Linked DNA regions of Acuticoccus sp. I52.16.1. The protein of the gene in region 1 interacts with the protein of each later gene in a pairwise test. Links are inferred from orthologs where the notes say so. Each region holds a gene or a part of one and is shown on either strand. Other genes may lie near its edges. The genes, in order: MRB58_RS03120 and MRB58_RS22155.

Region 1 (8,094 bases):
CCTTCGACCTCGTCGTCGCCTACCTCACCCTGATCGACATCGACGACCACGTCGGCGCGGTCGCCGAGATGGCGCGCGTCCTGGTGCCGGGCGGACGGATCCTGGCCGCGAACCTCTCGGCCCATTTCACCGCCAGCGACGGCGGTTGGACCGTGGGCGCCGACGGCACCCCCGTCTTCGCCATCGACCGGTACTTCGAGGCGCGCTCCGCGTGGTTCTCCTGGCGCGGGATCCATGTGAAGAACTGGCACCGGCCGATGAGCGCCACCATGGACGCCTTCCTCGGCGCCGGCCTCACCCTCACCCACTTCGCCGAGCCGCAGCCCCGCGGCGACGACGCCACCGCGACGCGCTACCGGCGCGTCCCGTGGTTCGTCGTCATGGAGTGGCGCAAGCCTCGATGAGCCGGCTCAGGACGCGCCGAAGGTCCAGGTGGTGACCAGCTTGCCCTCGGCGTCCTTGCCGTCCATCAGCACGATTCCGGCGGCGACCAGCTCGTCGCGGATCCGGTCGGCGCGGGCGAAGTCCTTCGCGGCGCGGGCGGCGACCCGCTCGGCGATCAGTGCCTCGACGTCGATCGTCAAGCCGGCCGCGCGATCCGCCTCGACGGCCTCCTGCGCGGCGCGCACGCGGGCGAGGTCGATGCCCAGCAGCGCCACGCTCGCGGCGAGCCCCGGCGCCTTGGCGCGGGCCATCTCGGCGAGCCGCGTCACGGCGAGCGGGGTGTTGAGGTCGTCGCCGAGAGCGGCGAGCACGGCGGCGTCCGGCGGCCCGTCGGCGCTTTCGGCCGCGGCCCAGGCGCGCGTCATCGTGCGCGCCTCGTCGAGGCGGCGCTCGGTCCAGTCGATCGGCTGGCGGTACTGCGTCATCAGCATCGCGAGGCGCAGCGTGTCGCCGTCCGCCATGGCGAGCGCGTCGCGGATGGTGATGAAATTGCCCTCGGACTTGGCCATCTTGCGCCCCTCCACCTGGAGGAAGCCGTTGTGCATCCACACCCGCGCCATCTCCGGATGGCCGAACGCGGCGCACGTCTGCGCCCGCTCGTTCTCGTGGTGCGGGAAGGCGAGATCGATACCGCCGCCGTGGATGTCGAACTCTTCGCCGAGGTAGCGGTGCGCCATCGCCGAGCACTCGATGTGCCAGCCCGGCCGCCCCTCGCCCTCGATCCCGGCGGGGCTCGGCCACCCCGGTTCGCCCGGCGCGGACGGTTTCCACAACACGAAGTCCATCGCATCGCGTTTGTAGGGCGCGACCTCGACCCGCGCGCCCGCCAGCATCTCGTCCAGCGAGCGCTTCGACAGCGCGCCGTAGCCATCGAACGAGCCCACCGCGAAGAGGACGTGCCCGTCCGCCACATAGGCGTGGCCACGCTCGACCAGCCGCTCGATCAAGCTGCGCATCTCGGCGATGTTGTCGGTCGCGCGCGGCTCCACCGTCGGCGGCAGGCAGCCGATGGCGGCGATGTCGGCATGGAAGTCGGCGAGGGTCGCCTCGGTCAGGTCGCGGATGGAGATGCCGCGCTCGGCCGCGCGGGCGTTGATCTTGTCGTCCACGTCCGTGACGTTGCGCACGTAAGTCACGTTCGCCGCGCCGTATGTGGCCCGCAGCAGACGGAACAGCACGTCGAAGACGATGATCGGCCGCGCGTTGCCGATATGGGCAAAGTCATAGACCGTCGGCCCGCAGACATACATCCGCACATCCCCGGGGTCACGGGGGACGAAGGGGGCCTTGGCGCGGCTGCGCGTGTCGTAGAGGGCGATGTCGATCATGACGACGCGGTATCCCGGCGGGCCCACATCCGCAACAATCTCTTTACGGGAAATACACCCCATCCCCTAAGCGAGCGTTGGTATTGACGCCAACGCATTGCCCCTCCGCCCCATCCCGCGTATGACGAGGTGAACGACGCGTTACACGCTCGGATTGAATTCAGCGGGTACGCATCTGAAGATTGGGGTTGCCAGCTATGGGTAAGACAGTCGGCGCGATGGCCGCGCTCACGATCCTGATGATGTTGATCGTCGGACCCGTCTACGTGGCGGTCAGCAATTCGCACTCGTTCGCGGACGGGGGTCGTTGCACCATCGGCCAAATCGGCTGCGATACGCAGGACCTGGCCGGCTACCGCGGCTGAAGGATGCCGGTCGGGGCCGTTCGAGGCCCCGACGACGACACGATCTTACCGGCGTGCGATGACCCACACCGCGTGGATGATGCCCGGGATGTAGCCCAGCAGCGTCAGCAGGATGTTCAGCCAGAACTGAAGTCCAATACCGACCTGCAGAAAGACACCCAGCGGCGGCAGCAAAATTGCCAGCAGTACGCGAACGACGTCCATGATTGGTCTCCTGTAGCTTCCTGCGAACAGAACGACCCAAACGCCGAAAAGATCCGTAAGCGCGTGACTTTTTGCGTGACTGATAGGACCCGCTGCACCCCTCGCGCGCGCCGCACGGCGTAACTTTCGCCCCCGCGCCCGCCCTCGCGCCGCACCGCGTCTCCGTCAGGGCGTGCCCTGACCCGGCGGCGGACGGGGCGGCTGCCGGACGGTGCCTCAGCGCACCGGGCGGATCATCCGCACGTCGAGATCGCGGATCTTCTTGCGCAGCGTGTTGCGGTTGACGCCCAGCAGCTCGGCCGCCTTGATCTGGTTGCCGCGCGTCGCCGCCAGCGCCGCGGAGACCAGCGGATATTCCACGTCACGCATGATGCGGTGGTAGAGGCCCGGCGGCGGTAACGAGGCGCCGAACTCGGCGAAATAGTCGTTGAGGTGGCGCTCGACGGATTCCTGCAGCGTCTCGGCCTGCGCCGGACCGCCCGCCCCCGCCGGGGTCGCCGGCGTCGACTGGTCGTCCAGCTCGTGCTCGATGTGGGCGCGGTTGATCACGTCCTCGGGGTAGAGCGCGGCGAGGCGGCGCACGAGGTTCTCCAGCTCGCGCACGTTGCCCGACCAGCGGTGCGCCTGGAGCGCGGCGATCGCGTCATTGTCGAGGCGCTTGGCCGGCAGCCCTTCAGATTCGCACTGATGGAAGAAGTGGCGCGCGAGGTCGGCGATATCCTCCTTGCGCTCGCGCAGCGGCGGCAGGCGCAGCGGCACCACGTTGAGGCGGAAATAAAGGTCCTCGCGGAAGAGGCCCTGACCGATCCACTGCCGCAGGTCGCGGTTGGTCGCGGCGACGATGCGCACGTTGGTGCGGATCGGCGCGCGGCCGCCCACGGTGGTATATTCGCCCTCCTGCAAGACGCGCAGGAGCCGCGTCTGCGCCTCCATCGGCATGTCGCCGATCTCGTCCAGGAAGAGCGTCCCGCCCTCGGCCTGCTCGAACCGGCCGGCGTGGCGCGAGGTGGCGCCGGTGAAGGCGCCCTTCTCGTAGCCGAACAGCTCCGCCTCGATCAGCTCCTTGGGGATCGCGGCCATGTTGATCGCCACGAACGGCCCCTTGCGGCGCTTGCCGTAGTCGTGCAGCGCGCGGGCGACCAGCTCCTTGCCGGTGCCCGACTCGCCATGGATCAGCACCGTGAGGTCCGTCTGCATCAGCCGCGCCAGCACGCGGTAGATGTCCTGCATGGCGGCCGAGCGGCCCACCAGCGGCATCGGCTCGCCGTCCGCGCTCGGATGGATGCGCTCCGGCGCCTTGCCCCGCGGCTCGCTGAGCGCGCGGCCGACGACGTTGATCAGCTCCTTCAGATCGAAGGGCTTGGGCAGGTATTCGTAGGCGCCCCGCTCGGAGGCGCGGATCGCGGTCATGAACGTGTTCTGCGCCGAGATCACCACCACCGGCAGGTCCGGCCGGCGCTTCTTCACCCGCGGCAACAGCTCGAAGGCGTTCTCGTCGGGCATGATGACGTCGGTGATGACGAGATCGCCCTCGCCCTGGTCGATCCAGTTCCACAAGGTCGCGGCGTTGGATGTGCAGCGGACGTCGAAGCCGGCGCGGGACAGCGCCTGATTGAGAACCGTGCGGATCGCGCCATCGTCGTCTGCGACCAGGATCGTGCCACTCATTGGCTCACTCTCTCACTTCCTTCGTAGGCGGGCATCAGGACGCGGACCGTGGTGCCGGCATTCGAATCGATCTCGATGACGCCGCCGTGATCGCCGACGATCTTCGCCACCAGGGCGAGGCCGAGGCCCGTCCCGTTGGTCTTCGTCGTCACGAACGGTTCGAATAGATGCGGAACGAGGTCCTCCGGGACGCCCGGCCCGTTGTCTTTCACGCAGAATTCCAGCGGCAGTGACACCTTGTGCGGCGAGCCGGGAGCGGCGACGCGCATGCCCGGCTTGAACGCCGTCGTCAGCGTGATGACGCCGCCCTCCTGGTCCGCCAGCGCCTCCGAGGCATTCTTGACGAGGTTGAGGAACACCTGGATCAGCTGATCATGGTTGGCGTGGACCGGGGGCAGCGAGGGGTCGTACGCCTTGCGGATCTCGAGGTGCCGCGCGAAGCCGGACGTCGCCAGCCGCTCGACGTGGTCGAGCACGGTGTGAATGTTGACGGGGGCACGCTGCACCGGCCGCGCGTCGCCGAAGACCTCCATCCGGTCGACCAGCTTCACCACCCGGTCGGTCTCGGACATGATCAGGCGGGCGAGCGCGCGGTCGTCCTCGCCCAGCGTCGGCTCGATGAGCTGCGCCGCGCCGCGGATGCCCGACAGCGGGTTGCGGATCTCGTGCGCCAGCATCGCCGCGAGGCCCGTCACCGAGCGCGCCGCGGCACGGGAGGTCAGCGTGCGGTCGATCTTGTCGGCCATCGACGGGCGGTCGAGGGTGAGCACCACCATCTGCGGATCTTCCGGCAGCGGCATGGCGTGGATATCGAGGACCTGCCCCTGGCCGAGGCGCGGCGAGGAGAGGTCGACACGATACTCCACCAGCCCCGCGCCCGCCTGCCGCACCTTCGCCGGCAGCGACAGCAGCGGGCTGCCGAACGGCACGAAGCGGTCCAGCGGCTTCTTCTGCAGGTGCGCCAGCGAGGCGCCGAAGAAGGCCTCCGCGGCGTCGTTGGCGGAGATGATCTCGTCGTCCGGCCCCAACACGACGATGGCGTGCGGCAGCGCGTTGAGGATGGCCGCCGGCGTGACGCGGCGTGCGGCGGCGGTCATGCCGCGACCTGGAGCGTCGGCGCGTCGGCGGCGGCGAACAGGTGGTCGAGCGCTTTGAGGGCCATGGCCGGATCCTCCGCGGTGAGCGCGGCTTTGCGTGAGGCGGGCGGGGCAGCGACGTGCTCGGCGTAGGCCGCGGTGTGCTTGCGCATCAGCCGGAGACCGAGGACCGGGCCGGCGTGGGCGAGGAGCAGCTCGGCGTGCTCGCGCGCCAGGGCGCCGATCGCGGCCGGTGTGCGCGGAACCGCGGGCCGGGGCCGGCCGGCGAGGTCGGCGGCGACGACGCCGGGGAGCCACGGCGCGCCCAGCGCCGCGCGGCCGATCATCACCGCGTCCGCCCCGCTCAGGGCCAGCGCGGCGCGGGCGGTCTCGGTGTCGCGAATGTCGCCGTTGGCGACCAGCGGGACGGAAACGGCCGCGCGCGTGGCGGCGATCGCGCGCCAGTCGGCCGCGCCGGTATAGCGCTGACAGCGGGTGCGGCCGTGGACGGTGATCGCCTCGGCCCCGGCGTCGACCGCGCGGCGGGCGAGCTCGGGCGCGGTCAGCGTCGCACGGTCGTAGCCGAGCCGCATCTTGACCGTCACGGGGACACGCACCGCCCGCACCGTCGCCGCGACGAGGCTCGCCGCGTGCACCGGGTCGCGCATCAGCGCCGAGCCGGCCCACCCGCCGACGACACGCTTGGCCGGGCAGCCCATGTTGATGTCGATGATGTGGGCGCCGGCGCCTTCGGCGATCTTCGCCGCCTCGGCGAGGTCCTCCGGCCGGCAGCCGGCGAGTTGGACGCAGTGGATCGCCAGCCCGTCGCCCTCCAGCTTGAGGCGCGCCTCGGCCTCGCGTGCCACGAGACGGTCACTCGCCACCATCTCGCTGATGACGAGGCCGGCGCCGAAGCGGGCGGCGAGCTGGCGGAACGGCCAGTCGCTGACGCCCGACATCGGCGCCAGAATCGCGCGACCCGAAAGGGGGACGTTGCCGACGGCACATTCATTCATGTTCGGTTGGGCACCTCTGAGGCCTCACGGTGCTCATCTTTTGACCATGACACCAAAGTTGGCAAGTCCGTGTTCGACCCTTGAGGGGAAAACCTGTTTCGAGTCTCATATACAGCGCGTTGTGCAGAGTGTGCCCGCATGGCAGTCGCCCACGCCGCGAGCCGCGGGGGACCGCCCATATTCGCACCAATTTGCCCAACTTGGCGTCGTCTCCTGCAGGAGATTGCAACCATGCGCAATGATCGACCGTGAAATGCCCCCGGTTGCACGACCTAGGGTCGCAGCATACGACCGGCGGCCATGCGCATTCGCATGGCGCCCCGACGCGCGGCGAGCTATGACGCGGCCATGATGCCCATCGACGCCATCATCGTTGCAGCCGGACGCGGCACCCGCCTGGGCGGCCCCGTCCCCAAGCAGTATCTGCCGCTGGGCGCGCGCACCGTCCTCGCCCGCGCGGTCGACGCCTTCCTGGGTCATCCGGCGATCCGCAGCGTGGTGGTCGTCATCGCCGCCGGCGACGAGCGGCGGGTCGACGAGGCGCTGGCCGACCGCACGCGCGCCGTCCGGGTGGTGACGGGCGGGGCCACGCGCCAGGCCTCAGTCGCCCGCGGGCTCGCCGCGCTCGGCGGAACCGCCCCACCCTCCGCGGTGATGGTCCACGACGCCGCGCGCCCCTTCGTCTCGGCCGGTGTGATCGACCGCGTCGCCGCCGCGCTCACCGAGGCGGCCGCGGTCGTCCCCGCCGTCCCCATCGCCGACACCGTCAAGCGCGTCGACGGCGGCCGCGTGATCGAGACGGTCGACCGCAGTGCCCTCGTCCAGGTGCAGACGCCGCAGGGTTTCCACCTCGCCGCACTCCTCGCCGCGCACGCGGCTGCCGGCACCACCGAGACCGGCAGCACAGAGGCCGGCGCCACCGACGATGCGGGCCTCATCGAAGCCCAAGGAGGCCGCGTGACCACCGTTCCCGGCGAGCGCACCAACTTCAAGATCACCACCGAGGACGACCTCGCGGCCGCGCGCGCCAGCCTCGCCGCCGTCCCCGTCGTCGGCCACGGGTTCGACGTGCACCGCCTGGAGCCGGGCGGCCCGATGGTCATCGGCGGCCTGACGATCGAGAGTCCCACCCGCATGAAGGGCCACTCCGACGCCGACGTCGCCCTCCACGCCATCACCGACGCGCTGTTCGGCGCCATCGCCGACGGGGACATCGGCCACCATTTCCCCCCCAGCGACGAGACCTGGCGCGGCGCGGCGTCCGACCGTTTCCTCGCCTTCGCCGCCGAGCGGGTCCGCGCCCGCGGCGGGCGCATCGCCCACATCGACCTGACGATCATGTGCGAGCGGCCCAAGATCGGCCCCTTGCGGGAGGCGATGCGGGCGCGGATCGCCGAGATCGTCGCCGTCCCGGTCGCGGCGGTATCGGTGAAGGCGACGACGACCGAGCGGCTCGGCTTCACCGGCCGCGGCGAGGGCATCGCCGCCCAGGCGACGGCCACAGTGCTGAGGGAGACGACATGATCGACGACGAAATCCGCGCCCGCGCCGAGGCGCTGCTCAACGCCGCCCGCACGGCGGGGGTCACGGTCGTCACGTGCGAATCGTGCACCGGCGGCCTCATCGGTGCCGCCCTCACGGCGATCCCCGGCTCGTCCGATGTGGTGGACGGCGGCTTCATCACCTACGCCAACCCCGCCAAGATGCGCCTGGGCGTGCCCGAGGCGCTGCTCGCGGCCCACGGTGCGGTCAGCGAGCCGGTCGCCCGCGCCATGGCGGAGGCGGCGCGCGAGCGGGGCGGCGCCGCCCCCGACCTCGTCTCGGTCGCGGTGACGGGCGTCGCCGGGCCGGGCGGCGGATCGGCGGACAAGCCCGTCGGTCTCGTCCACTTCGCGGCAGCCGGCGCCGGCGCCACCGTCCACCGCGAGCGGCGCTTCGGCGACATCGGGCGCGACGCGGTGCGCAAGGCCAGCGTCCTCGAGGCGCTGAACCT
Region 2 (3,118 bases), 4.3 Mb from region 1 along the record:
CGCCCGCCTTCAGGTAGTCGCGGTCGGCGTCGACCGAAGCGAGCGCCTCACGCAGCGAGCCGCAGACGGTCGGGATGCCGGCGAGTTCCTCGGGCGGCAGGTCGTAGAGGTCCTTGTCCATCGGGTCGCCCGGATGGATGCGGTTCTTGATGCCGTCGAGGCCGGCCATGCACATCGCCGCATAGGCGAGGTACGGGTTGGCGGCCGGATCCGGGAAGCGAACCTCCAGGCGCTTGCCCTTCGGCGAGGACGCGATGGGGATACGGCAGGAGGCCGAGCGGTTGCGCGCCGAGTAGGCCAGCAGCACCGGCGCCTCGTAACCCGGGACCAGACGCTTGTAGGAGTTGGTCGACGGGTTGGTGAAGGCGTTCAGCGACTTGGCGTGCTTCAGGATACCGCCGATGTAGAAGAGGCAGTTCTCGCTGAGGTCGGCGTAGAGGTTGCCGGCGAAGGTCGGCTGCCCGTCCTTCCAGATCGACTGATGGACGTGCATGCCGGTGCCGTTGTCGCCGAAGACGGGCTTCGGCATGAACGTCGCCGTCTTGCCGTATGCGTTCGCCACCTGGTGAACGACGTACTTGTAGATCTGCATGTTGTCCGCGACCTTGGTCAGGGTCTGGAACTTCAGACCAAGCTCGTGCTGGGCCGCGGCCACCTCATGGTGGTGCTTCTCGACGGCGACGCCCATCTCGGCCATGACCGAGAGCATCTCGGAGCGCATGTCCTGGCAGGAGTCGACCGGCGGGACGGGGAAGTAGCCGCCCTTGGTGCGCGGACGGTGGCCGAGGTTGCCGGTCTCGTACTCGGTGTCCATGTTGGACGGCAGCTCGGTGGAGTCGAGCTTGAAGCCGGTGTTGTACGGGTCGGCCGCGAAGCGGACGTCGTCGAACACGAAGAACTCGGCTTCCGGGCCCATGGTGATGGTGTCACCGAAGCCGCCGGACTTCACGTAGGCCTCGGCGCGCTTGGCCGTGGAACGCGGGTCGCGGTTGTAACCCTCGCCCGTGCCCGGCTCGAGGATGTCGCACACGACAGCCATCGTAGTCTGGGCGAAGAAGGGGTCGATGTAGGCCGTTTCCGGATCCGGCATGAGGATCATGTCGGACTCGTTGATCGCCTTCCAGCCGGCGATGGACGAACCATCGAACATGGTGCCGTCGGCAAACAGCTCTTCGTCGACGATGGACGTATCCATCGTGACGTGCTGCATCTTGCCTCGCGGATCGGTGAAGCGCAGGTCGACGTACTTGACGTCCTTGTCCTTGATGTCCTTGAGGATTTCTTGCGCTGTGCTCATTAGCAGTGGGCTCTCTCTCTTGCGCTTCTCAGGTTAGATGGCGTCCTCACCGATTTCACCGGTGCGGATGCGGATTGCGTCCTCGACGGGGAGGACGAAGATCTTGCCGTCTCCGATCCGGCCGGTCTGAGCGGCATTGCGGATGGCGTCGACGGCGGCGGGCAGGAGGCTGTCGGGAACGATCAGCTCGATTTTCACTTTAGGCAGGAAATCGACGACGTACTCGGCCCCGCGATAGAGTTCGGTGTGGCCTTTCTGGCGGCCGAACCCGCGTGCTTCGAGGACGGTGATCCCTTGGAGCCCGACTTCTTGCAGCGCCTCCTTCACCTCGTCCAACTTGAACGGCTTAATAATGGCTTCGATCTTCTTCATGACACCCCGCTCAGCGGCGGACGGACGACCCGGCCCGCTGGACTGGCGCGATGATGCAGGGACCATGCCAACGGCGCCACCTTTGAATTGTCCTGTTTCCGAGCAGATGCCGCATAGAAGGGCAACGCCAGTGCTGATTTGGAAGGCGGACTGCCCGTCGTTTGTGCACCCATGAAAGTCTCCAACGATTTTGAGTTGCCGACGCCGCACGAGATGCGTGCATGCGACCGCGCGGCCGTGGCGGAAGGGACGTCGTTCGAAACCCTCATGGAGCGGGCCGGATGCGCGGTTGCCGAGGTGGTGGCCAAGCATGCCCCGGCCGGTGCGCCGATCCTAGTTCTCGCCGGACCGGGGAACAATGGCGGCGATGCGTTCGTCGCCGCTCATAAGCTGCTCGATGACGGGCATGCCGTCGCCGTGCTCGACCTCTCCGGCGACCGTCCGGACGGCGCGGCGGCCGCGGCCCGCGCGGTCTACGACGGCCCGCGCGTGGCGGCGGACGACGAGACGATCGACCGCGCCGAGGTGGTGGTCGACGGGCTCTTCGGCGGCGGCCTGTCGCGCGCGGTCGACGGGGTCTTCGCCGAGGTGGTTCGCCGCGTGAACGCCCGCCCGCGGGAGGTCGTCGCGATCGACGTGCCCAGCGGGGTCGACGGGGCGAGCGGCGAGGTGAGGGGCGTCGCCATCGAGGCGCGCCGGACCGTCACATTCCAGCGCCGGCGGCCGGGGCACCTGCTGCTGCCGGGCCGCGACCTGTGCGGCGAGGTCGAAGTCGCCGACATCGGCATTTCGGACGCGATCATCGAAGCGGCCGGCTGTCGGACCTTCGTCAACACGCCCGCGCTGTGGCGCGGCGCGCGGCCGATCCTGGCGATGGCCGGCCACAAGTACGATCGCGGCCACGCGGTGGTGGTGTCGGGGCCGATGACGGCCACGGGGGCGGCGCGGATGGCGGCGGCCTCGGCGCTGCGGACCGGGGCGGGGCTCGTCACCGTCGCCTCGCCGCCCGACGCGCTGTTCGTCAACGCCAATCATCTGACGGCCGTGATGCTGACCCGCGCCGACGGGCCGGAGGGCCTCGCCGAGGTGCTTGCCGACACGCGGCGCAACGCGGTGTGCATCGGCCCCGGCCTCCCTCCCGACGTCGCGACGCGCGAGCTGGTCACGGCGGCGCTCGCCTCCGAGGCCGCCGCGGTGCTGGACGCCGGCGCCCTGACCGCCTTCGCCGACGATGCCGACGCGCTCGCCGCGGCGATGGGTGGGCGCGGCGCGGTGCTGACCCCGCACGCGGGCGAATTCGCGCGGCTGTTCGGCCGGGACGAGCTGCCGCGGCTGGGCAAGCTCGAAGCGGCGCGGCGGGCGGCCGCCCGGGTCGGCGCCACCGTGGTGCTGAAGGGGGCGGACACCGTGACCGCCGCGCCGGACGGCCGCGCCGCCATCTCCGAGAAC

The links.
Region 2: the proteins of MRB58_RS03120 (region 1) and MRB58_RS22155 interact in binary tests that used the Escherichia coli proteins (3 or more experiments, as listed by UniProt). The link is inferred for Acuticoccus sp. I52.16.1 from one-to-one orthologs.

What each region holds. Positions count from the first base shown.
Region 1 is NZ_CP094828.1:688,868-696,961, forward strand. The notes cover bases 3,057-6,055. They hold MRB58_RS03120 (nitrogen regulation protein NR(II)), read right to left. Parts: upstream 5,107-6,055; coding sequence 4,006-5,106; downstream 3,057-4,005. Other genes in these bases: ntrC (nitrogen regulation protein NR(I)), read right to left, coding at 3,057-4,009; dusB (tRNA dihydrouridine synthase DusB), read right to left, coding at 5,103-6,055. Also shown: MRB58_RS03095 (class I SAM-dependent methyltransferase), read left to right, coding at 1-404; cysS (cysteine--tRNA ligase), read right to left, coding at 411-1,769; MRB58_RS03105 (hypothetical protein), read left to right, coding at 1,970-2,137; MRB58_RS03110 (YqaE/Pmp3 family membrane protein), read right to left, coding at 2,183-2,341; more of ntrC, read right to left, coding at 2,558-3,056; more of dusB, read right to left, coding at 6,056-6,101; MRB58_RS03130 (bifunctional 2-C-methyl-D-erythritol 4-phosphate cytidylyltransferase/2-C-methyl-D-erythritol 2,4-cyclodiphosphate synthase), read left to right, coding at 6,450-7,625; MRB58_RS03135 (CinA family protein), read left to right, coding at 7,622-8,094.
Region 2 is NZ_CP094828.1:4,958,595-4,961,712, forward strand. The notes cover bases 1-2,734. They hold MRB58_RS22155 (P-II family nitrogen regulator), read right to left. Parts: upstream 1,670-2,734; coding sequence 1,331-1,669; downstream 1-1,330. Other genes in these bases: glnA (type I glutamate--ammonia ligase), read right to left, coding at 1-1,297; MRB58_RS22160 (NAD(P)H-hydrate dehydratase), read left to right, coding at 1,883-2,734. In the rest of the region: more of MRB58_RS22160, read left to right, coding at 2,735-3,118. UniProt on the Escherichia coli protein: P-II indirectly controls the transcription of the glutamine synthetase gene (glnA). P-II prevents NR-II-catalyzed conversion of NR-I to NR-I-phosphate, the transcriptional activator of GlnA. When P-II is uridylylated to P-II-UMP, these events are reversed.